Regions from separate parts of the Pseudomonas sp. GW821-FHT01E05 genome, predicted to be linked through region 2. Evidence: riboswitches for the same ligand, from Rfam matches in the RefSeq annotation. Region 2 holds a riboswitch; the other holds the start of a gene.
What was found. Region 2 has a riboswitch for cobalamin ahead of AC07W5_RS13510 (CbtB domain-containing protein). Riboswitches for the same ligand answer to the same signal wherever they lie in the genome.
Positions count from the first base shown of each region.

Region 1 (10,784 bases), on a different contig from region 2:
ATGTAGCCGCAGCGGCGCCATGCCTCGGCATGCTCGGCGTAACAGGGCGAGAGCACGCCAACCTTGCCGGCACGGCGTAATCGCGGCAGCAACTGGATCGCCGCTTGCGAGCCCGGAACCGGTAGCACTTGAGTCGCGCCGTAGTAATCGCAGGCGGCTTGCTCAAGACCATCATCGGTTTCCGGCAAACGCGCCCAGGCCCGCAGAGGGATCTGCGGTACCGGCCACGGCCAAGGCGCAAGGCCACTGGACAGGTCCAGCCAATCCGCTTCGGCAATACCGTATTGCAGCGCGGCCTTGCGCAACCGTCCGCCGTGGTCAAGCATAGAGCTCAGCTCCCACGCAGAAAATCAGCAACCATAACCACACCCCGCGCTGCACCAGTTGCCAGCCACGGTCGATGGAGTTGGCATCAGCCGGCACGCCCTCACCCAGTTGCGGACGCTGGTGCAGTTCACCGTGGTAGATCGCTGCCCCGCCCAACTCTACGCCCAAGGCCCCCGCGCCCGCTGCCATTACCGGACCTGCGTTCGGGCTGTCCCAGGTGGGTCCCTGAGTCCGCCAGCACTTCAGCGCCAGACGGGTCTTGCCCAAGAGCGCGTAGGTCAGGGCAACCAGGCGAGCAGGAATATAGTTAAGAGCATCGTCGATCTTCGCCGCCGCCCAGCCAAAGCGTTCGAAGCGTTCATTGCGATAGCCCCACATCGCGTCCAGCGTATTACTCAGGCGATACAGCACCACCCCCGGTGCGCCGGCGACGGCAAACCAGAACAACGCAGCGAACACCGCATCGCTACCGTTTTCCAACACCGACTCAGTGGCGGCCCGGGCGACTTCCGTGGAATCAAGCTCACTGGTCTGACGGCTGACCAGATAGCCCACTCGACGTCGTGCTTGCTCCAGGTCATCGCTGCGCAGAGCCTGAGCGACCGGATTGACATGCTCGCCAAGGCTGCGCAAGCCAAGGGCGCAATACAACGCGAGGATCTCGACCAGCCAACCGATATATGGCAGCCAGGCAAAGGCGGTCACCAATAGAGTCAGCGGCAACACCGCCATCACCCAGGCAGTGACGCCGTGACTGCGCCAGCCACGACCGCCGGAGTTGAAACGTTGCTCGATGCGATCGGCAAAACGGCCGAACGCCACCAGCGGATGCCAGCGCCTGGGTTCGCCCAGCAGCGCATCCAGCGCGACCGCGGCGGCACTCAACAACGCCACACTCATTGACTCACTCCCCAATAATTCTCATACAGCAATTCACTCAGCGGGCGCGGCTGCGCCCAGCCTTCAAGCACCAACATGGGGGCCGGATAAAACGCCGTGACCGGACCCAGGCACAATACCGCCAGCGGTTTGGCCCCGGCCGGCAGACCCAGCAAGTCGGCCAGCGCCTGGGGCTCGAACAGCGACACCCAGCCCATCCCCAGGCCTTCGGCGCGGGACGCCAGCCAGAGATTCTGAATAGCGCAGGACAACGACGCCATGTCCATCTCCGGCAAGGTCCGGCGCCCAAAGATATGCCGCTCGCGATCGTCCATCAGCGCGGCGACCAGCACTTCAGCGCAGTCGTTGATGCCTTCGACTTTCAACTTCATGAAGTCGTCGGAACGTTCGCCCAGCGCCTCGGCAGTGCGTACACGTTCTTCTTCGACCAGTTGCTGAATTTTGCCGCGCAACGGGCGGTCGGTGATGCGGATAAACCGCCACGGCTGCATCAGGCCCACGCTTGGAGCTTGATGGGCGGCCTCGAGCAGACGCCTGAGCAGTTCGGGCTCGACGGTGCCGCCAGCAAAGTGACGCATGTCGCGGCGCTCGCCAATCACGCGATAAACAGCCTCACGTTCGGCCGGACTAAAGGCGTTGTCGGTCATGGCCTCTTCGCGAGCAAGCTCGCTCCTACAGGAAGTACACGATCTAGTGTGGGAGCGAGCTTGCTCGCGATAGCGGTTTGCGAGCCAGGCGCAAAAAGTGCGGCCACCGCAGAGGGATTGGAAGGGAAATAGAAGTGCACATAGGAAGCGGTCATTCGACCGTCACGGTAGACCGCTTCGGCGCCACGCCCACCGTTAGGACTCAGGCCCCGGGCTATCGGCTCAAGCGCTGTACTGGTCAGCGAGTGATGATAGGTGTGGCCGCGCAACGAGCCCTCTGGCAGATCAACCGCCTGCAAGGCCAACGCCGCGAGACGCTTTTGCATCACCGCTTCGCCGGCGAGCAACCCCACCAGTTCGGCGCGCTGACCGTCGACATCGGTCAGGGAGTCGAGCAGATACAACATGCCGCCACACTCGGCCAGCAACGGCTTGTCGGCCTCATGGTGCGCGCGGATCGCAGCCAGCATCGTGGCGTTTTCCGCCAGCGCAACATGATGCAATTCCGGGTAGCCGCCCGGCAGGTACAAGCTGTCAGCCTCGGGCAGTTCGCGATCATGGATCGGCGAAAAGAACAGCAACTCGGCGCCCATCGCCCGTAGCAGGTCCAGGCTCGCCCCGTAGGTGAAAGCAAATGCCTCATCGCGAGCCACGGCAATCCGCACACCGGCCAATAATGGCTCGGCGACGACAACCTCAGGCGCAGCGAACCCGACTGCCGGCGGCAACGCCACCTCACAACTGCTGGCCAAGGCTTCGGCCGCCGCGTCGAGGCGCAGATCCAGATCATTCAGTTCGCTGGCCTGCACCAGGCCCAGGTGGCGGCTCGGCAGTTCGATCCCGGTTTCGCGAGACAGCGCGCCATACCAGCGCAGGCCTTCGGTCAGGCTGCCTTCGAGCAATTGCGCGTGGCGCAACGTGCCAACCCGGTTGGCCAGAACGCCGGCAAACGGCAAGTCCGCCTGATAGCGCGCCAGCCCCAAGGCCAGAGCACCGAACGTCTGGGCCATGGCCGTACCGTCGATCACGGCGAGCACCGGCACGCCGAAGTGCCGCGCCAAATCGGCGCTGGACGGCGTACCGTCGAACAGGCCCATGACGCCTTCGATCAGGATCAGGTCAGCCTCGCCCGCCGCTTCCCACAGCAGTCGGCGGCTTTCTTGTTCGCCGACCATCCACATGTCCAATTGATACACCGGCGCGCCGCTGGCGCGCTCGAGAATCATCGGGTCGAGAAAGTCCGGACCGCACTTGAATACCCGCACCTTGCGTCCCTGATTGCGATGCAAGCGGGCCAGCGCGGCGGTCACGGTGGTCTTGCCCTGACCGGAAGCCGGTGCGGCGATCAATACCGCCGGACAATGACGTGCATCACTCATGCTTCAATACTCACAGCTCAATGCCCTTTTGCGCTTTGATCCCGGCCTGGAACGCATGTTTGAGCACGCCCATTTCGGTAACCGTGTCGGCCAGATCAATCATTTCGGGCTTGGCGCCGCGGCCGGTTACCAGCACGTGCTGCATTGGCGGGCGAGCCTGCAAATCGCTGAGAACCAGGTCCAGGTCGAGATAACCGTGCTTGAGGGCGATATTCAGCTCGTCAAGCACCACCAGGCCAATGGCCGGGTCACGCAGCAGTTCACGGGACACTTCCCAGGCCGCTTCGGCTGCGGCGATGTCACGCTGGCGATCCTGGGTTTCCCAGGTGAAGCCTTCGCCCATGACGTGAAAGCGTACTTGCTCGGGAAAGCGTCGAAAGAACAGCTCCTCCCCGGTGCTGTTGCGACCCTTGATGAACTGCACCACGCCGCATTTCATTCCGTGGCCCATGGCCCGTGCAAGCATGCCAAAGGCAGAACTGCTCTTGCCTTTGCCGTTGCCGGTCAGGACCAACAACAGCCCGCACTCGTTCGGCGAGTTGGCAATACGCTCGTCGATCACGGCTTTTTTGCGCAACATACGCGCCAGATGGCGTTCGTCACGATCGGGGGATTCAGTCATGGCAGCTCTCCGTTGGAACGATAACGGGGGGGCAGGAATAAAAATAGACGGCATAAGCCTGGCATCGCCCACCGTGATGCCGCTGGATGGATCAGGCCGGTCTCCGGGCTCATGAGGGGCATCGCTGCCGAGCTGCACGCCTTCCCGTATCGACAGTCGACACAGTGGCCAAAAGCACAGCCTTGACTCATTTACCGTTGCGGGGGCAGCGCCGGGATCGCTGTCCGTTCTGTTAAAGAACGGACACTCACCGGCTTCCCTGTTTCACTCTGTCGACCTTGGGTCACAGAGCACCTGAAACAAGTCGCGAAGGTTAGAGGGTTGGGGGTGGAGCGTCAATTAAACCCGGGGCGTTCGCCCGCGATATTATGTGCTGTCGTTCAATAAACTGACGCCAATCTTGTGCCACACTGAAAGCAGTGATATCAAATAGCCACAACACTAACATCACAAAAATAAAGGTGGGCAACATGCAAGGCATGATCATCAGCAATCCGAAGCTGGAATTCCTGCGCCCAGTGCTGGAGCGCTGGTTTGAATGTATCGATCGCTACATCCAGGTACGCGGTGATAACGAATCCCCTTATTGGTTTGATGAACGCGCCAATCTTGGGCTGCTCTCGGCTGCCGCCTGGATGTCGGAAATGGTGACACTGGAACAGACCCCGACGAAAAAACAGCAGGAAGACGGCGACCGCAATGGACGTGCCGACCTCTACATCGCCACCAATGAGGAACGGGTCTACATCCAGGCCACCCAGCGCTGGCCGCGGGTCAATAACCTGAACCTCACTCAAGCGCTGCTCGACGCCGTGAGCGATGCCAGGAAGATCAGCTACGCCAGCGATCTGAAGCTCGGTTGCCTGTTCGTAGCGCCACACAAACCACAACACAGCGCCACCCCAGAAGAACTCCAGGACATGGTCGACGATCTGCAAAAGGAACATACCTGCGCCGTGGCCTGGTACTTCCCTTACCCCTATCACAAGTTGCGCAATGAAGCAGGCAACTATCATCCGGGCGTCGCCGTGCTATTCAAAGAAGCCCGCGGCTGAAACGCTGAACCACCGGGCAGCTTCGCCTCTCTATGGTTACATCGGTGCATTCATAGGGGAACCAGCATGCTCAAGCCGCAACTCGCCATCGCCATCGCCATCGCCATCGCCATCGCCATCGCCATCGCCAGCAAGCTGTGCTCCTACAGTTTGCGGCACAACGTCAGGCCATCGCCTAACGGCAACAGTGACAAGTCGACACGCAAGTCATCCTTCAAGGCGCGGTTCAATGCCTGGATGGCTCGAGTGTCTTCACTCTCAGGATTCACCTCAAGCACCCGCCCGCTCCACAGCGTGTTATCGAAAATCGCCAGACCGCCACTTCGCAGCAGACGCAAGGCACTCTCCAGATAGGCTGGATAGTTGGCTTTGTCAGCATCGATGAAGATCAAGTCGAAACAGCCACCCTGCCCTTGCTGCTCGATCTGCGCCAGGGTTTCCAGTGCAGGCGCCAGACGCAAATCAATTCGCTGCGCCACACCCGCCTCCTGCCAGTAACGGCGTGCAGTGGCGTTGTAATCACCCGGGATATCGCAGCAAATCAAGGTACCGTCATCCGGCAAGGCTGCGGCCATGCACAAGGCGCTGTAGCCGGTGAAAGTACCGACTTCCAGCAAACGCCTGGCGCCGGTCAGCTTGACCAACAACGCGAGGAACTGACCCTGCTCGGGCGCCACCTGCCAGCGGGCCATGGGCAAGGCCTGGGTTTCGTCACGCAAGCGGCGCAACAACGGCGTTTCGCGCAGGGAAACATCCAGCAGATAGCTGTAGAGGGAATCGTCGAGATTGAGAGTGCGAGCGGTCATGACAACCTCTGCAAAGGTGCGACCTAAGGGTTGCGCGCCAGATGCTCAGGCTGCAATACCCGCTTGGCGCTTAGATAGGCTTTCTGCCAATAGGTTTTGGACAGACTGTCCAGCTTAACCGTTCCGCCAGTGGCCGGCGCGTGAACAAACCGGCCTTCGCCGACATAGATTCCGGCGTGACTGACTTGCGAGCCGCCATTGGTGGCGAAAAATACCAGATCGCCGGTTTGCAGTGCATTCTGGTCGACATCCTGAGCGCGCATGCCGATCATCTCGCGGGTCGAACGCGGCAGAGTGATGCCAGCTGCATCGCGATAGACATAGCCGATCAGGCCACTGCAATCAAAACCCGAATCCGGCGTATTACCCCCCCAACGATAAGGCGTACCCACCAGGCCCAACGCACGGAAAAGCACGTCTTCAGCGGCAGGCGAATAGGTTTGAGGGGAAGCGAAAACAGGAGGCCGAACCACCGGAGCTGGCGGCGGAGTATGGCTGGCGCATGCACTGAGCAGTGCCGCGAAAACGAGAAGGGCGAGGCGGGCCGACGTCGACATATGCAGAACAATCCTGATCTGGATGCGGCTTTCTCTGCCGTGAGGCTGAAAACAAAACCGCGTAAGCAGGGCTTACGCGGTTAGGTTATCAACAATAGGTCAGGATTCTAGCGGCTACGCGTCAAACTTCAAGTAAGACTTTAACTTAACCTTACAAAAAGATTGATTACTTGCGAACAGTGACCGTGGTCGGGGCCATGGCGAGTGCGCGCTTGGCTTCGATGAAGGTCTTGCTCCAGTAGCTGTCGCCCAGGTTATCGACTCGAACACCACCGCTACGACGGCTGCTGGAGTGGATGAACTGGTCATCACCCAGGTAGATCCCCGCGTGACTGACACGGCCACGGCGACCACTGGTGCTGAAGAACAGCAGATCACCGGGCTTGAGGTTGTTGCGAGCGACCAGCGGTGCGTCAACGTTGATCATCTCGCGAGTGGAGCGCGGCAAATTCATGCCCGCCTCTTCACGAAACAGATAACCGATGAAGCCGCTGCAATCGAAGCCAGCCTCGGAGGTGCCACCGAAACGGTAGCGGGTACCGATCAGAGACATACCACGCTCAAGGATGCTGTCGGCCAGAACTGGCAGCTGGTACGGCTTGCTGCCGGCGAAGTCGGCCAGTTCTTTTTCAGTCGCCAGTTCTTCCCGGTAAGCAGCGGAAGATTGGGCAGTAACAGAATTTTTAAACTGTTGTTCTTGCTGTTGCGACACCGGAGAGTGAGCAGCGCAACCAAACAACAGGGTGACGAGTGCGAGAGGCACGAGGGGTGCGAAGCGCTTTAGCATGGGCACGACCGTGGCTGAAGATATAAAGAAGCCGCGACTATGCCTTCTATCATCCTCATTTGCAAATTCAATCGATGTAAATGTGACTTATCGGTTTCTCGTTTACATCTAAGGCCTTAAGCCCGATATAAACGCTCGCGCACCCTGGAAGCATCCCTGGAGCGGGTTTTCTGGCGCCTTGAAAGTGCCAAAAAAGCGCTACAGACTGCGGTTTTACCAGCCCAGGGTTTCTTTAAGGAAGGGAATGGTCAGCTTGCGTTGCGCCTGCAACGAAGCCTGATCGAGACGTTCCAGCAGCTCGAACAACGCACTCATGCTGCGAGTGCCGCGAGTGAGGATAAAGTGCCCGACCTCATCGGTCAGGTGCAGACCACGACGCGAAGCACGCAATTGCAGAGCTCGCAGCTTGTCTTCATCGGACAGTGGACGCATCTGGAAAATCAACGCCAGGGTCAATCGTGATTTCAAGTCCGCCAGCTTCACCGGCAATTCACGTGGAGAGGTTGAAGCGGCGATCAGCAGACGCCGACCACTGTCACGCAAACGGTTGAACAGATGGAACAACGCCTCTTCCCAGTCCGCTCGCCCCGCTACCGCCTGCAAATCATCCAGACAGACCAGCTCGTATTGCTCAAGGTTGTCGAGAATTTCGATACCGCGATCCAGCAACTCTGCCAGCGGCAAGTACACCGCCGGCTCGCCCATTTGTTCAAAACGCAAGCAAGCGGCTTGCAGCAAGTGCGTACGCCCGACGCCATCCTTGCCCCAGAGATAGATCAGGCTTTCGGTCCAGCCGGCGTCGGCTTCGCAAAGCCGCTCGACATAGCCGAGTGCAGCGGCATTGGCGCCTGGGTAGTAGTTGATAAAGGTGGCGTCGTCACGCAGACGCACACCTAGGGGCAGCTGAATCGGTTTCATGCTGACTGAACAGTTCCAAACGAACCGTTAGTGGCCTCTGTGTAAAGTTTGCAAAGTTTATACCCGTGACGCCGGGCGCACAATGCAGCAGACCATAAGCAAAATCAAAGGTTTGCGTTAATTTACGGGTACCGACGGGGTTTGTTTGACGGCGGATGTGACAGCCATGAACACCCTACAGGCCTGCCCGGCAATGAGCCGGGCAGCCTTGGGCGCTTAATCGACAGCGCATCTCAATCAGAATCTTCCACACCACTGTACATGCCAGAATCTTTATACAAATCATGCACATGGCGCACCAGCACCATGATCACCGCTGCCACCGGCAACGCCAGCAGGATCCCGGTGAATCCAAACAGCTCACCGCCAGCCATGATCGCAAAGATCACCGCCACCGGGTGCAAGCCTATCCGGTCCCCCACCAACAACGGCGTTAGCACCATGCCTTCCAACGCCTGACCGACCATGAACACCGCGACAATGCCAATCATCGAATACAGATCACCACCAAACTGAAACAACCCGACGATCAACGCCGCGCCAATCCCGATGACGAACCCCATGTATGGCACGATGGCCGCCAGGCCGGCAATCAGACCGATCAACAGCCCGAGCTCCAGCCCGACCAGCATCAAGCCTGCTGCATAGATCACACCCAAGGCCAGCATCACCAGCAACTGACCGCGAACAAATGCCCCAAGTACTTCGTGGCACTCTCCTGCCAATGACACCGCACGCTCTTCACGATTGCGAGGTAGCAGGCTACGGATTCTGGCCATCATCAGATCCCAGTCCCGAAGTAGGTAGAAACTGACCACCGGGATCAACACCAGGTTAGCCAGCCAGGCGATCAACGCCAGGCCGGAGGCCGTTGCCTGGCTCAGTACCACACCGACAATGTCGGTGGTCTGCCCCATATGCTCACTGATCGCAGCCTTGACCTTGTCGAACTTCCAGAAACCTTCTGCAAGCCCCAGTTTCGACTGCACCCAAGGCATCGCCGTGTGCTGCAACCAATCGAGCATTTGCGGTGCCAGCTCATACAGCCGGAACAACTGCTTGGCCAGCATGGGCACAAGAACCAGCAACAACGTCATGACGATCAAGGTGAATAGCGCGAACACTGCCACAACGCCCCAGGTTCGCGAGAGGCCGAGCTTTTCCAGCCGATCCACCAGAGGGTCGAACAGATAGGCCAGCAGCAGCGCCACCAGGAACGGTGAGAGGATCGGATGCAATAGATACACAAACGCGCACAGCAGGATGACCCCACCCAACCACACCCAACGACGCGTATCAGCCATGAACCACTCCAGCTTGTATATAAGGAAAGAAAAACTTACCAGCGGAAACGCAGTTGCGCGGTTGGTGCCGGAGCACTAACCGGCGCTGCACCTTCGACCGCTGGCTGAGCAGACGCTACCGGCGCCACCGGCACACCCGCGGGAACCTCTTGCAGCTTCGCCAACCCCAATTGCGCTCGCAATTGCTCGGCGCTGCCATTGACCCGATAAATGACTCTGTCACCCTCGACACGCTGCACTTGCGCGCCAAACGGCTCAAGTAAATGCCCAAGCGCCGCGTAGCGCTCCAGGGTCATGCCTTGCACCTCCAGCAGCTGCTCGGTCGACGCTCCCGGCCTGGCGACGAAGCGTGGTGCCAGCTTCTGACTGACGGCCAGCAAAACGGCATCGGCCAGAGCTGCGGTATCGGCGCCCTGCACACTGCCCTGTTCACGCTGATCGCCTAGCCACAGACGCCATTTGGCCTGCCACTGCCCACCCTCCTGACGGGCATGTACCGCCAGCAAGGCGTCAGCGGCGTAGCGTTGCGAAGCTGCATACAGCGGCGCCGGGTCGGTCCCTTCAAGAATCGGTGCGGTGCCGACGATCTGTTCACTCAGATCCCCCAACGGCAAACGCAGTGGCAAACCGCGGTGCTGGGCTGCTCGGCGCAGCGGCTCGGCGCTGGCCTGGCCGTCGCCCATCAGGCTGGAGCCTTCGGTCGAATCGTTCAGCCACCAAATGAGAATCGACGGACGATTGCTACCCCACAATGCCAACCCTGCCTGACGTAATGCGCGATCAGTGCTGACCGGATCGAAATCGACTTTCAGGCTTTCAGGAGGCCCGGCGTCATAGCCGTATTGGCTGATGATCTGCTGCGGATCCTTGCGAATAGCCGCCAGCCCTGGGCCCTGCGCGGCTTTGGCATCACCGGTCAAGCGCAGCACCAGAGTCTCCAAAGCCTTTTGCGTGGCTTGATCGCGCTCTTGCGGGGTCTGACCGCTGACGGGTTCGCGCACTTGATAGAGACCACTAAGGGCTTCGGCATGACTCGCCAGACTGACAAATGACAAACAACCCACAAATAGAATTTTACACAGACGCATGGAAGATTCCCGACGGAAAAAAGCGGCTGGAACAGACCGCATGAACACGATTGAGCAAGGCTGTGACCACACGCCTGCGCAAAACATTCACACGACCAATGGAAGTTTTTGCACTGTCATAACGATAGCTGGTTAAAGGCTATACCTTATACAGCTGCGAGCGAGGCTACCAACACGAGCAATAACGGCTTTTTTTAACGCGATATGTCCCTACCCGTCGGCCCGAGGATGGCCGCTGCCCCTCAAGCCTGATAAAATCGCGCGCCTTCGCAGACCGGCAACAGCTGGGCACCCTGAAATACTCGCGCGGCAATCGCGCATTGGTTTTTTCAGTGGTCTCACTGGACTCGGTCGATATCCCTGAATCCCCCCTAAAGGCCTGGATCATGAGCAA
Region 1 is NZ_JBWKWW010000009.1:162,740-173,523, forward strand. Features, by position in the region: gene cobD (threonine-phosphate decarboxylase CobD) at 1-326, opposite strand, end outside; gene cbiB (adenosylcobinamide-phosphate synthase CbiB) at 319-1,227, opposite strand; gene bluB (5,6-dimethylbenzimidazole synthase) at 1,224-1,874, opposite strand; gene AC07W5_RS20780 (cobyrinic acid a,c-diamide synthase CobB) at 1,871-3,253, opposite strand; gene cobO (cob(I)yrinic acid a,c-diamide adenosyltransferase) at 3,264-3,875, opposite strand; cobalamin riboswitch at 3,953-4,188, opposite strand; gene AC07W5_RS20790 (hypothetical protein) at 4,346-4,930, shown strand; gene AC07W5_RS20795 (class I SAM-dependent methyltransferase) at 5,074-5,736, opposite strand; gene AC07W5_RS20800 (C40 family peptidase) at 5,760-6,293, opposite strand; gene AC07W5_RS20805 (C40 family peptidase) at 6,460-7,080, opposite strand; gene hda (DnaA regulatory inactivator Hda) at 7,294-7,998, opposite strand; gene AC07W5_RS20815 (AI-2E family transporter) at 8,232-9,302, opposite strand; gene AC07W5_RS20820 (DUF2066 domain-containing protein) at 9,338-10,390, opposite strand; gene purM (phosphoribosylformylglycinamidine cyclo-ligase) at 10,777-10,784, shown strand, end outside.
Region 1: it holds a riboswitch for cobalamin, as region 2 does, so the genes downstream of both, cobO (cob(I)yrinic acid a,c-diamide adenosyltransferase) here and AC07W5_RS13510 (CbtB domain-containing protein) in region 2, are expected to answer to the same signal.

Region 2 (10,784 bases):
ATGAGGATCTTGCCCTTGGCTTCCGGTTTGTCGCCTTTTTCCAGCTCGATGAACGGGATCAAGTGGGCCACGGCCTGCTTCATGACACGGGCGGATTTCACCACCTGTGGCAGGAACATTTTGCCGGAGCCGAACAGATCACCGACGATGTTCATGCCGGACATCAGCGGGCCCTCGATCACTTCGATCGGGCGCGCGAACGACAGCCGGGATTCTTCGGTGTCTTCGACAATGTGCGTAGTAATGCCTTTGACCAGCGCATGCTCCAGACGCTTGTTGACGTCCCAGCTGCGCCACTCGCCCGTTTCGGCTTCCTTGACGCTGCCGTCGCCCTTGTACTTGTCGGCGATGGCCAGCAAGGCGTCGGTGCCTTCCGGCGTGCGGTTGAGCACCACGTCCTCGACGGCATCGCGCAACTCGGCCGGGATCTGGTCGTAGATCTCCAATTGGCCGGCGTTGACGATGCCCATGCTCAGGCCGTTGCGGATCGCATGTAGCAGGAACACCGAGTGGATCGCCTCGCGCACCGGGTTGTTGCCACGGAACGAGAACGACACGTTGGACACGCCACCGCTGGTCAGCGCATGGGGCAGGTGGTCGCGGATATAGGCGCAGGCGTTGATGAAGTCGACCGCGTAGTTGTTGTGTTCTTCGATGCCGGTGGCGATGGCAAAGATGTTCGGGTCGAAGATGATGTCTTCCGGCGGGAAGCCCACTTCGTTGACCAGGATGTCATAGGAACGTTTGCAGATTTCCTTTTTGCGCGCTTCGGTGTCGGCCTGACCGGCTTCGTCGAAAGCCATCACCACCACTGCAGCGCCGTAGCGCTTGCACAGTTTGGCGTGATGAATGAACTGTTCGACACCTTCCTTCATGCTGATGGAGTTGACGATGCCTTTGCCCTGGATGCACTTGAGGCCAGCTTCGATGACTTCCCACTTGGAGGAGTCGATCATGATCGGCACGCGGGAGATGTCCGGCTCACCGGCGATCAGATTGAGGAAGGTCACCATGGCCTTCTTCGAATCGAGCATCCCTTCGTCCATGTTGATGTCGATCACTTGCGCGCCGGCTTCGACCTGCTGCAGGGCGACTTCCAGGGCTTCGGTGTAGTTGTCTTCACGGATCAGGCGGGCGAACCTGGCGGAACCGGTGATGTTGGTCCGCTCGCCGACGTTGACGAACAGCGACTCGCGATTGATGGTGAACGGTTCCAGGCCCGACAGGCGGCAGGCCTTCGCGATCTCCGGAATCGGCCGCGGTGCGTAGTTGGCCACCGCTTTGGCGATCGCCTCGATGTGCCCGGGGGTGGTGCCGCAGCAGCCGCCGACGATGTTCAGGAAGCCACTTTGGGCGAACTCTTCGATGACTTTGGCAGTGTCTGCCGGCAGTTCGTCGTATTCACCGAATTCGTTCGGCAGGCCGGCGTTCGGGTGCGCTGAAACGTAGGTGTTGGCCTTGTCCGACAGTTCTTCCAGGTACGGCCGCAGTTCACGGGCGCCAAGGGCGCAGTTCAGACCGACAGAGATCGGCTTGGCGTGGCTGATGGAGTTCCAGAAGGCTTCGGTAGTCTGACCGGACAGGGTACGGCCGGAGGCGTCGGTGATGGTGCCGGAAATCATGATTGGCAGTTCGACGCCCAATTCTTCATACACACCTTGCACGGCGAAGATCGCTGCCTTGGCGTTCAAGGTATCGAAGATGGTTTCGATCAGGATCAGGTCGGCACCGCCTTCGATCAGGCCTTTGGTGGCTTCGGTGTAGTTTTCCACCAGCTCATCGAAGGTCACGTTGCGGTAGCCCGGATTGTTAACATCCGGTGACAGCGAGCAGGTGCGGCTGGTCGGGCCGAGCACGCCAGCGACGAAGCGCGGCTTGTCCGGGGTTTCCAGTGTCTTGGCGTCGGCCACCTTGCGCGCCAGGCGCGCACCTTCTACGTTTAGCTCGTAGACCAGTGCTTCCATGCCGTAATCGGCCTGGGACACTTGGGTGGCGTTAAAGGTGTTGGTTTCGAGAATGTCGGCGCCAGCATCCAGATACGCCTTCTCGATCGCCCCGATCACGTCCGGGCGGCTAAGAATCAACAGGTCGTTGTTGCCTTTGACGTCGCTCGGCCAGTCAGCGAAGCGTTTGCCACGGTAGTCCTGTTCCTCGAGCTTGTAGCTCTGGATCATCGTGCCCATGCCGCCATCGAGAATCAGGATGCGCTCTTTGAGGGCTTGATGGAGAGCTTGAAGGCGAGCGCTGCGATCGGACATAGGACTACCTGGAAAGGCCAATACAAAGAAGGGCGATGATAGCAAACCTGTGTGCTTTTAGAGCATGACAGGCTTTTGCATGAATATCGCTCATGTTGGTGGCCGGGTTAGACCGGTAGAATCGCGACGTTTTTCTATCGCCGGAACCAGGGACATGTCTTATCGCGTTGTCATCGGCAGTATTTTGCTGCTGTTAAGTTTCGCCGCCACAGCGCAAGGTCCGGCGCCAGCGATTTCCTATACCCGTGATATTCAACCGATCTTTACCGATAAGTGCGTGGCCTGCCATGCCTGCTATGACTCCGCCTGTCAGCTCAATCTGGGCAGTGGGGAGGGTGCGGCACGGGGCGCTACGAAAATGCCGGTCTATAACGGCCAGCGCAGTCAAGCCTCAAGGCCGACGCGGCTGTTCTACGACGCCTTTGGCAAGGCGGCCTGGCAGCGTGAGGATTTCTATTCAGTGCTCGATGCTCAGGGCAGCCAGGCGGCGCTGATGGCGCGAATGCTTGAACTGGGCCACAAAACGCCACTTCGGCCCAACGCGAAGTTGCCCGAGGAGATCGTTTTGGGCCTCGAGCGCGAGAACATGTGCCCAATGCCGGGCGAGTTTGACAGCTATGCCGGTGCACATCCCAAAGAGGGCATGCCGCTGGCGGTGACGGGCCTGACCGATCAGCAGTACCAGACCCTGCAACGCTGGTTGGCGTCAGGGGCGCCGATCGATGATCAAGGCCTGGCGCCCAGTGCCCAGGAGGCGTTGCAGATTGTTCAGTGGGAAAGCCTGCTCAATGCCCCGGGCGCTCGGGAAAGCCTGGTCGCTCGATGGCTGTTTGAGCATTTGTTCCTGGCACACATCTATTTCAAGGGCGGTGAGCCGGGGCATTTCTTCCAATGGGTGCGTTCGCGTACGCCGCCGGGGAAGCCGATCGACCTGATCGCCACCCGTCGTCCAAATGACGACCCCGGTACTCAGATCTATTACCGCTTGTGGCCGGTGCAGGGTGTGATCGTGCACAAGACCCACATCACTTTTGGCCTGGGCCCGGCAAAAATGGCGCGGGTCAAAACCCTGTTCTACAGCGGTAACTGGCACGTCAATGCGTTGCCCGGTTACGGGCCGGAGCGGCGGGCCAATCCGTTCGAAACGTTCGAGGCGATTCCGGCGCAGGCGCGTTATCAGTTCATGCTCGATAATGCCGAATACTTTGTGCGGACCTTTATCCGTGGTCCGGTCTGCCGAGGGCAGATTGCTACTGACGTGATTCGCGACAACTTCTGGGCGTTGTTCCAGGCGCCGGAACATGACCTGTACATCACCAACCGCAACTACCGCACTAAGGCAACGCCGTTGCTGGCGATGCCGGGACAAAATGATGATGTCGGCAGTGTCTTGACCCTGTGGCACAACTATCGCGACAAGCGCAACGAATATGAAGCCTTGCGCCGGGACACCTACGCCGATGCGCCAGCACCAAGCTGGTCGAGCCTGTGGGCCGGCAACGACAACGCCTTGCTGAGCATTTTCCGCCACTTCGACAGCGCCTCGGTGAACAAAGGCTTGATCGGTGACGTACCGCAAACGATGTGGCTGTTCGACTATCCGTTGCTGGAACGCACGTATTATCAGTTGGCGGTCAATTTCGATGTATTCGGAAACGTTTCCCACCAGGCCCAGACCCGTCTGTATTTCGACCTGATCCGCAACGGCGCCGAGCAGAACTTCCTGCGCCTGATGCCGGCTGATTCCCGGAACGATTATCTCGACGATTGGTACCAGAGCAGCGGCAAGTTCAAGATGTGGCTGGACTATGAAAGCATCGACAACGACAAACGCACCGCACTGAAGCTGGATGAAAAGGACCCGAAGCGCGATTTCGCCAACCAACTGCTGGCGCGCTACGGTGACTTGAACGCCAGGCCTGACCCGATCAATCGCTGTGACGGCGCGTATTGCTCACGGCCGAATATCGATCCGGCCCTGCAAGACGCCGAACAGGCCTTGAGTCGCCTGGTCTCGCGCCCGGCTGCGGGGCTTCGGGTCATCGATCAGTTGCCAGAGGCCACGATGCTGCGCATCGAGACCAAAAGCGGCAAGCGTGAGGTCTACAGCCTGCTGCGCAACCGCGCCCACAGTAACGTGGCGTTCCTGCTCGGCGAGGCGCTGCGTTATCAACCCGGATTGGATACGTTGACGATTTATCCAGGCGTACTCAGCAGCTATCCGAACTTCATCTTCAACATCCCGGCCGAGCAGGTTCCCGAGTTTGTTGCGCGAATGGAGAGCGCCAAGGATGCTGATCACTTCGAGAAAATCGTTGATCGCTGGGGAATTCGTCGCAGCCATCCACAGTTCTGGCAGTACTTCCATGACCTGACCGAGTACATTCGCGCAACCGAGCCGGTGGAAGCGGGCGTGCTGGACATGAACCGCTACGAGAACCTGTAGTCGATGGTGAGGATGGCCGGTTCTTTCCCGACAAAAATACTAGGACTTTGTCCGGAGCGATGATTGGCGTAAACTGCGTCCAAGCCTGCGAGGAGTTTCCATGACCGCTATTACCATTACCGATGCTGCCCACGATTATCTGGCTGATCTGCTTTCCAAGCAGAACACCCCGGGAATCGGCATCCGAGTCTTTATTACCCAGCCTGGCACCCAATACGCCGAAACCTGTATTGCCTATTGCAAGCCGGGCGAAGAAAAACCGGAAGATACCGCGCTGGGGCTCAAAAGCTTCACCGCTTATATCGATTCCTTCAGCGAAGCCTTCCTGGACGATGCCGTGGTTGATTACGCCACCGATCGTATGGGCGGCCAACTGACCATCAAGGCGCCAAACGCCAAAGTTCCGATGGTCAACGCTGACAGCCCGGTGAACGAGCGCATCAACTATTACCTGCAAACCGAAATCAACCCGGGGCTGGCCAGCCACGGCGGTCAGGTCAGCCTGATCGATGTGGTTGAAGACGGTATCGCCGTGCTGAAATTCGGCGGTGGTTGCCAGGGCTGCGGCCAGGCTGATGTCACCTTGAAGGAAGGCATCGAGCGCACACTGCTTGAGCGTATTCCGGAGCTTAAAGGTGTACGCGACGTCACCGACCATACGCAGAAAGAAAACGCCTACTACTAAGGTGTTCGCTGCAAACAGAAAAAACGGCGCCCCGTGAGCGCCGTTTTTTTATGCCTGGGATTTGAGGTGGTCATTAAATAGCCCTCGTATTGATCGTTCCCATGCTCCGCGTGGGAATGCAGCCCGGGACGCTCCGCGTCCCAGGAGCTGACGCAGAGCGTCCGTTGAGGTGTTCCCACGCGCGAGCGTGGGGACGATCATGTTCAGGGTCTGTACAAATGCGCATGCCCGGCACGATACAGCGACGATTCACTGAAATTGTCGCTGGCCAGCACCCGACCCACCAGGATGAGCGCGGTACGACGAAATCCCTTTGCCTGAACCTTTTCAGTAATATCAGCCAATGTGCCCACCACCCAATCCTGATCCGGCCAGGTGGCGCGATGAATCACTGCAATCGGGCAGTCCAGGCCATAGTGCGGGACCAGTTCGGCGATGATTTTCTCCAGATGATTGACCCCCAGATGAATCGCCATGGTCGCTCCATGCTGTGCCAGGCTGCCGAGTTCTTCCCCGGCCGGCATCGCCGTTTTGTCGGCATAGCGGGTCAGAATCACGCTCTGGGACACATCCGGTAGCGTCAGCTCCGCGCCCAGCAGGGCCGCGCAGGCTGCGGTTGCCGTCACGCCAGGGATGATTTCAAAGGGAATATTCAACTCGCGCAAATAGCGAATCTGCTCGCCAATTGCGCCGTACAGGCTCGGATCGCCGGAATGCACCCGGGCCACGTCCTGACCTTTGCCATGGGCGGTCTTGATCAATTCAATGATCTGCTCCAGGTGCAATTCTGCACTGTTGATCACCTGTTCGGCCTGGTGGCCTTCCAGCACGGCAGCGGGCACCAGCGAGCCGGCATAGATGATGACCGGGCAACTGCGGATCAGCCGCTGGCCTTTGACGGTGATCAGTTCCGGGTCGCCGGGACCTGCGCCGATAAAGTAGACGGTCATGGCTGTTTCCTGTGCAAAGTCGTGTCGGCAATGCTTCAGATGAAGATTGCTCATGATCAAGGGCGGGGATTATCGGGGATTTTACGGCGCAGATGCCAATGCAAAGGTGGCCTGGGCGTATTTCTGTCGCGAGATCAGCAGTTTGGCCGGGCTTTGCGTCAGATGCTCGGCCAGTGCCAGCGCAGCGCTTTCGGCCACGCCATAGCAACCGGTGCGTTCAAAGGCGATCTCTGAGCGATGACTCAATTGTGGCTCATAGGCAGCGAGCTGTGCACTGCTGAAGAATGTCAGCGGCAATGCCAATTGCGCAGCCAGCTCAAGCAGGCCAGGCTCCTCTCGTTTCAGGTCGATACTGGCCAGGGCCTGGATCGCTTGCAGATCGATGTGGTGAGCCTGCAACGCCTGATCGAGCAACGCCTGTAGCGTGGCGGCGGGGCAGCCACGCTGGCAGCCCAGGCCGACCACCAGGGTCGGCGCTGTGCTGATGTCAGTCATGCGCGGTATTGGCCTTCGCTTTTGCGACGGAACAACCAGGCGCTGATCAGGCCCAGGGCCAGCCAGAACGCGGCGTTGGTCAATTGCGAAGCGATTTTGAATTGTGCTTCGAGCGCTTCCGGCGCCAGGCTGGAATGCACCTGCGGTTGCGGCGCGCCAATGATGTGCGGTACCGCCAGAATTGCCACGCCGAGAATCTTCAATAGCCAGTGTTTGCCAAACACGATCAGCGCAATGCCGACAGCGGTGGACGCCGCGGTCCCGGCCCACCAGGTCTGCCGTTGCAGCAGGTCAGCGGCGGCAGTGCCGGGCAGCTCCGGCGGCAGGCCCATGGTCGGTGCCAGGCAGAAGGTCGCGTAACCGGCCAGGCCCCAGAGCAAACCTTCGGACGTGCGACCCGGAGCGCGCAGGGTATAGAGACCCGCAAGCATCAGGGCGAAACCGACGGCCACCACCAGATTGCCACCGGTGGTCGAGAGTACGCGCTGCCAGCCGTCCTCCGGCTCCCAGGCTTCGGCATCATGGGTATGACCGGCCATGGCGCCTTCAGCGTGTTCGTGAACTTCGGCGGCCGGGGCCTTTTCATAGGTTTCCGCCTGGAGAATCAGCGGCGCGACCCAGAAGCTTTGCAGCAAGGTCAGCAACAAGGCCGCGAGCAGCCCTGTGAAACCTGCGGTTTGCGCAATACGCTTGATCATGTCAGCAGGTCTCAATGGCACGGAAAAGCGGAGCTGTGACGGGTGTCGTGGGCGGCGTTGTGCACCGCTTCGATATGCGAGAAACCGGCGAAATACACCAGGCACGCGCCCAGAATCGATGCGCCGATGGCGGCAATCAGACGTTGGCTCAGGGTGGACGTGGTGCTGGCGGTGCCTGCGTGGCGGGTGCTGCTGATGATCGACATGGCGCTTCCCTCTGATGTGTCAGCGGGTGAATCGAGCGCATGAAACCCCCTGCGAGACAGGCTCGCAGCGGTTCAAACAGCGCCCGCCCACCGCGGGTTTGTTATTTCAGTATTGCGGGCCGGTCTCCGGGCTCACGAGGGGTTTGGGCCAGCGCCTTCACCTGCAAGAGTCGCCTTCCCATGCCGAACTGCTGGCACAGTGGATCTGACTCTTCACTCGCTTACCGTTGCGGGGGCAGCACCGGACTGATCAAGGCTTTGAGTAAAGCACATGACTCACCGGTTTCCCGTTTCACCCTGTGAAGGGCACCCGTAACAAGTTGCGTAGGAGAGCATGGGCGGGGGATGAGAGTCAATTGGCAAGGTTTCTCACTTGTTGGACTGAGGCGCTTCCATCGCGAGCAAGCTCGCTCCTACAAGGGGACCGCGATTGAATGTAGGAGCGAGCTTGCTCGCGATGGCGTCGTCACAGTCAACATAGATCTCTGTCCGGACATTGACCCGCCCCCAAGCGATGCGTAGCCTTGCGCTTTCGAGGTTCTTCGGCACTCTCGCCGAAGCTAAGAAGGGAACGCGGTCAATGCCGCGGCTGCCCCCGCAACTGTGAACGGTTCCGTTTCTGCCATGCCACTGCACCCTCTATCCATAGAGCGAGCGGGAAGGCGTAGAAATCGCCAGTCGAAAGACCGGCAGGCCGTCAGCCAGGAGACCTGCCTCGTACCAGATTCTCACTACAACCGGGCGGGGTGATCCGGTGGCGAAATCTTCCGCGCCCATCGGTGTGGTTGTCGTCCCGTATGCCCGCCACCTTGCCAAAGGGCATCCGATGAAAACACTGGCCAAACTTCCCGTCACCATCGTCACCGGCTTCCTCGGCTCGGGCAAAACCACCTTGCTGCGGCATATGCTTGATAACGCCCAGGGCCGCCGCATCGCGGTGATCGTCAACGAATTTGGCGAGCTGGGCATCGACGGCGAAATTCTCAAGCAATGTTCCATCGGTTGCACTGAAGAAGAGGCCAGCGGCCGGGTCTATGAACTGGCCAACGGTTGCCTGTGCTGCACCGTCCAGGAAGAGTTCTTCCCGGTGATGCGCGAGCTGGTTGCCCGTCGCGCCGACCTGGATCACATCCTCATCGAAACCTCTGGCCTGGCGCTGCCCAAACCGCTGGTGCAAGCCTTCCAGTGGCCGGAAATCCGCAGTGCCTGCACTGTCGATGCAGTGATCACGGTGGTCGACAGCCCGGCCGTGGCCGCCGGCACCTTCGCTGCGTTCCCGGATCAAGTCGACGCCCAGCGCAAGCTTGACCCGAACCTGGACCACGAATCACCGCTGCACGAACTGTTCGCCGACCAGCTGGCCAGCGCCGACCTGGTGATCCTCAACAAAGCCGACCTGATCAGCCCTGAAGACCTGGCCAAAGTGCGCCTGGAAGTCGCCGAAGAACTGCCGCCAGCAGTAAAAATCATCGAAGCCAGCAGCGGCCGCTTGCCTCTGGAGGTTTTGATTGGTCTGGGCGCCGGTTCCGAAGAGCACATCGACAGCCGTCACAGCCACCACGACCATCACCATGACGGTGATGCCGATAGTGAAGGGCATGATGACCATGACCACGACGCCTTCGATTCCATTTCCATCGAACTGCCCCAGGCCGACGAAAGCCTGCTGCTGGATGCCCTGACCCAGCTGGTGGTTCAGCACGGCATTCTGCGGGTCAAAGGTTTCGCGGCGGTTGCGAACAAGCCGATGCGCTTGCTGATCCAGGGCGTGGGCACGCGCTTCGACAGACATTTCGACCGTGCCTGGCGCGCCGATGAGCCGCGTGCAACACGCCTGGTACTAATTGGCCAGGAACTGGATGCCGCGCTGATCGAAGCGCAATTGCGCGCCGCACTCGGCGCCTGAGCCATGCACCTGCTCAGGACCCAGCCCGGCGGTTTCGTGTCGGATGACAACATTGCCGACCTTGGACAAACCCCCGCCGAGCTGGTGATCCTGTGCAGCGGCGATTCCAGCCTGGCGCTGCTCGCCGAAGCCGCGCAGCAATTACCGGACGACTACCCGAGCCTGCGTCTGGCCAACCCGATGCAAGTACAGAACCACGCCTCGGTCGACCTGTACGTCGACGAAGTCTTGCGTCACGCCAAAGTCATTCTGATCTCGCTGCACGGCGGGATCGGTTATTGGCGTTACGGCATCGAGCGTCTGGTGCAGCTGGCCGAGAAGGGCGTGCAACTGATTCTGGTGCCCGGCGACGATCGTCCCGACCCGGAACTGAGCGACCTGAGCACGGTGGTCGCCGAAGACCGCGATCGGCTTTGGCACTTCCTGCGTCAAGGTGGTTTGGGCAACGCGCTGGACCTGTATCGCTGCCTGGCCAGTCGCTGGCTGGATCGCGATTACCCATGGGCCGAACCACAAATCCTGCCGCGTACGGCGATTTACCATCCGCGCAAAAGCAGCGCCACGCTCAGCGATTGGCAAGCCGACTGGTACGCTGATCAACCCGTGGCGGCGGTGTTGTTCTATCGCTCGCACCTGCAGGCGGCGAACACCGCTTTTATCGATGTTTTCTGCCAGCGCTTGCAGGCGGCGGGGCTTAACCCGTTGCCGATTGCGCTGGCCAGTTTGAAAGAGCCTGGCTGCCTGGCGATGGTCGAGGATTGGCTGGACGAGGTCGAGGCTGGGGTGATTCTGAACACCACCGGTTTTGCCCAGTCCAGTCCTGAAGCACCGCATTTGCGGCCTTTCCGGCGTAATATCCCGGTGATCCAGGCGATCTGCGCCCAGGACAACGAGCCCGGCTGGCGCGCCAGCGAGCAGGGCCTCGGGCCGCGAGACCTGGCCATGCATATCGCTTTGCCGGAGCTGGACGGGCGCATCATCAGTCGGCCCATCAGCTTCAAGGACCTGGCCTGGCGCAGCGAGCGCAGTCAGTCCGATGTGGTCTGCTACCGACCTGCGCCTGCGCGTATGGACTTCGTCGCCGAACTGGCGCGGCGCTGGATTGATCTGGCGCGGGTACCGAATGGCGAAAAGCGTATC
Region 2 is NZ_JBWKWW010000005.1:352,386-363,169, reverse strand. Features, by position in the region: gene metH (methionine synthase) at 1-2,258, opposite strand, end outside; gene AC07W5_RS13535 (fatty acid cis/trans isomerase) at 2,413-4,704, shown strand; gene nfuA (Fe-S biogenesis protein NfuA) at 4,805-5,389, shown strand; gene cobM (precorrin-4 C(11)-methyltransferase) at 5,593-6,339, opposite strand; gene AC07W5_RS13520 (cobalamin biosynthesis protein) at 6,421-6,834, opposite strand; gene AC07W5_RS13515 (CbtA family protein) at 6,831-7,532, opposite strand; gene AC07W5_RS13510 (CbtB domain-containing protein) at 7,544-7,738, opposite strand; cobalamin riboswitch at 7,839-8,067, opposite strand; cobalamin riboswitch at 8,257-8,470, shown strand; gene cobW (cobalamin biosynthesis protein CobW) at 8,565-9,644, shown strand; gene cobN (cobaltochelatase subunit CobN) at 9,648-10,784, shown strand, end outside.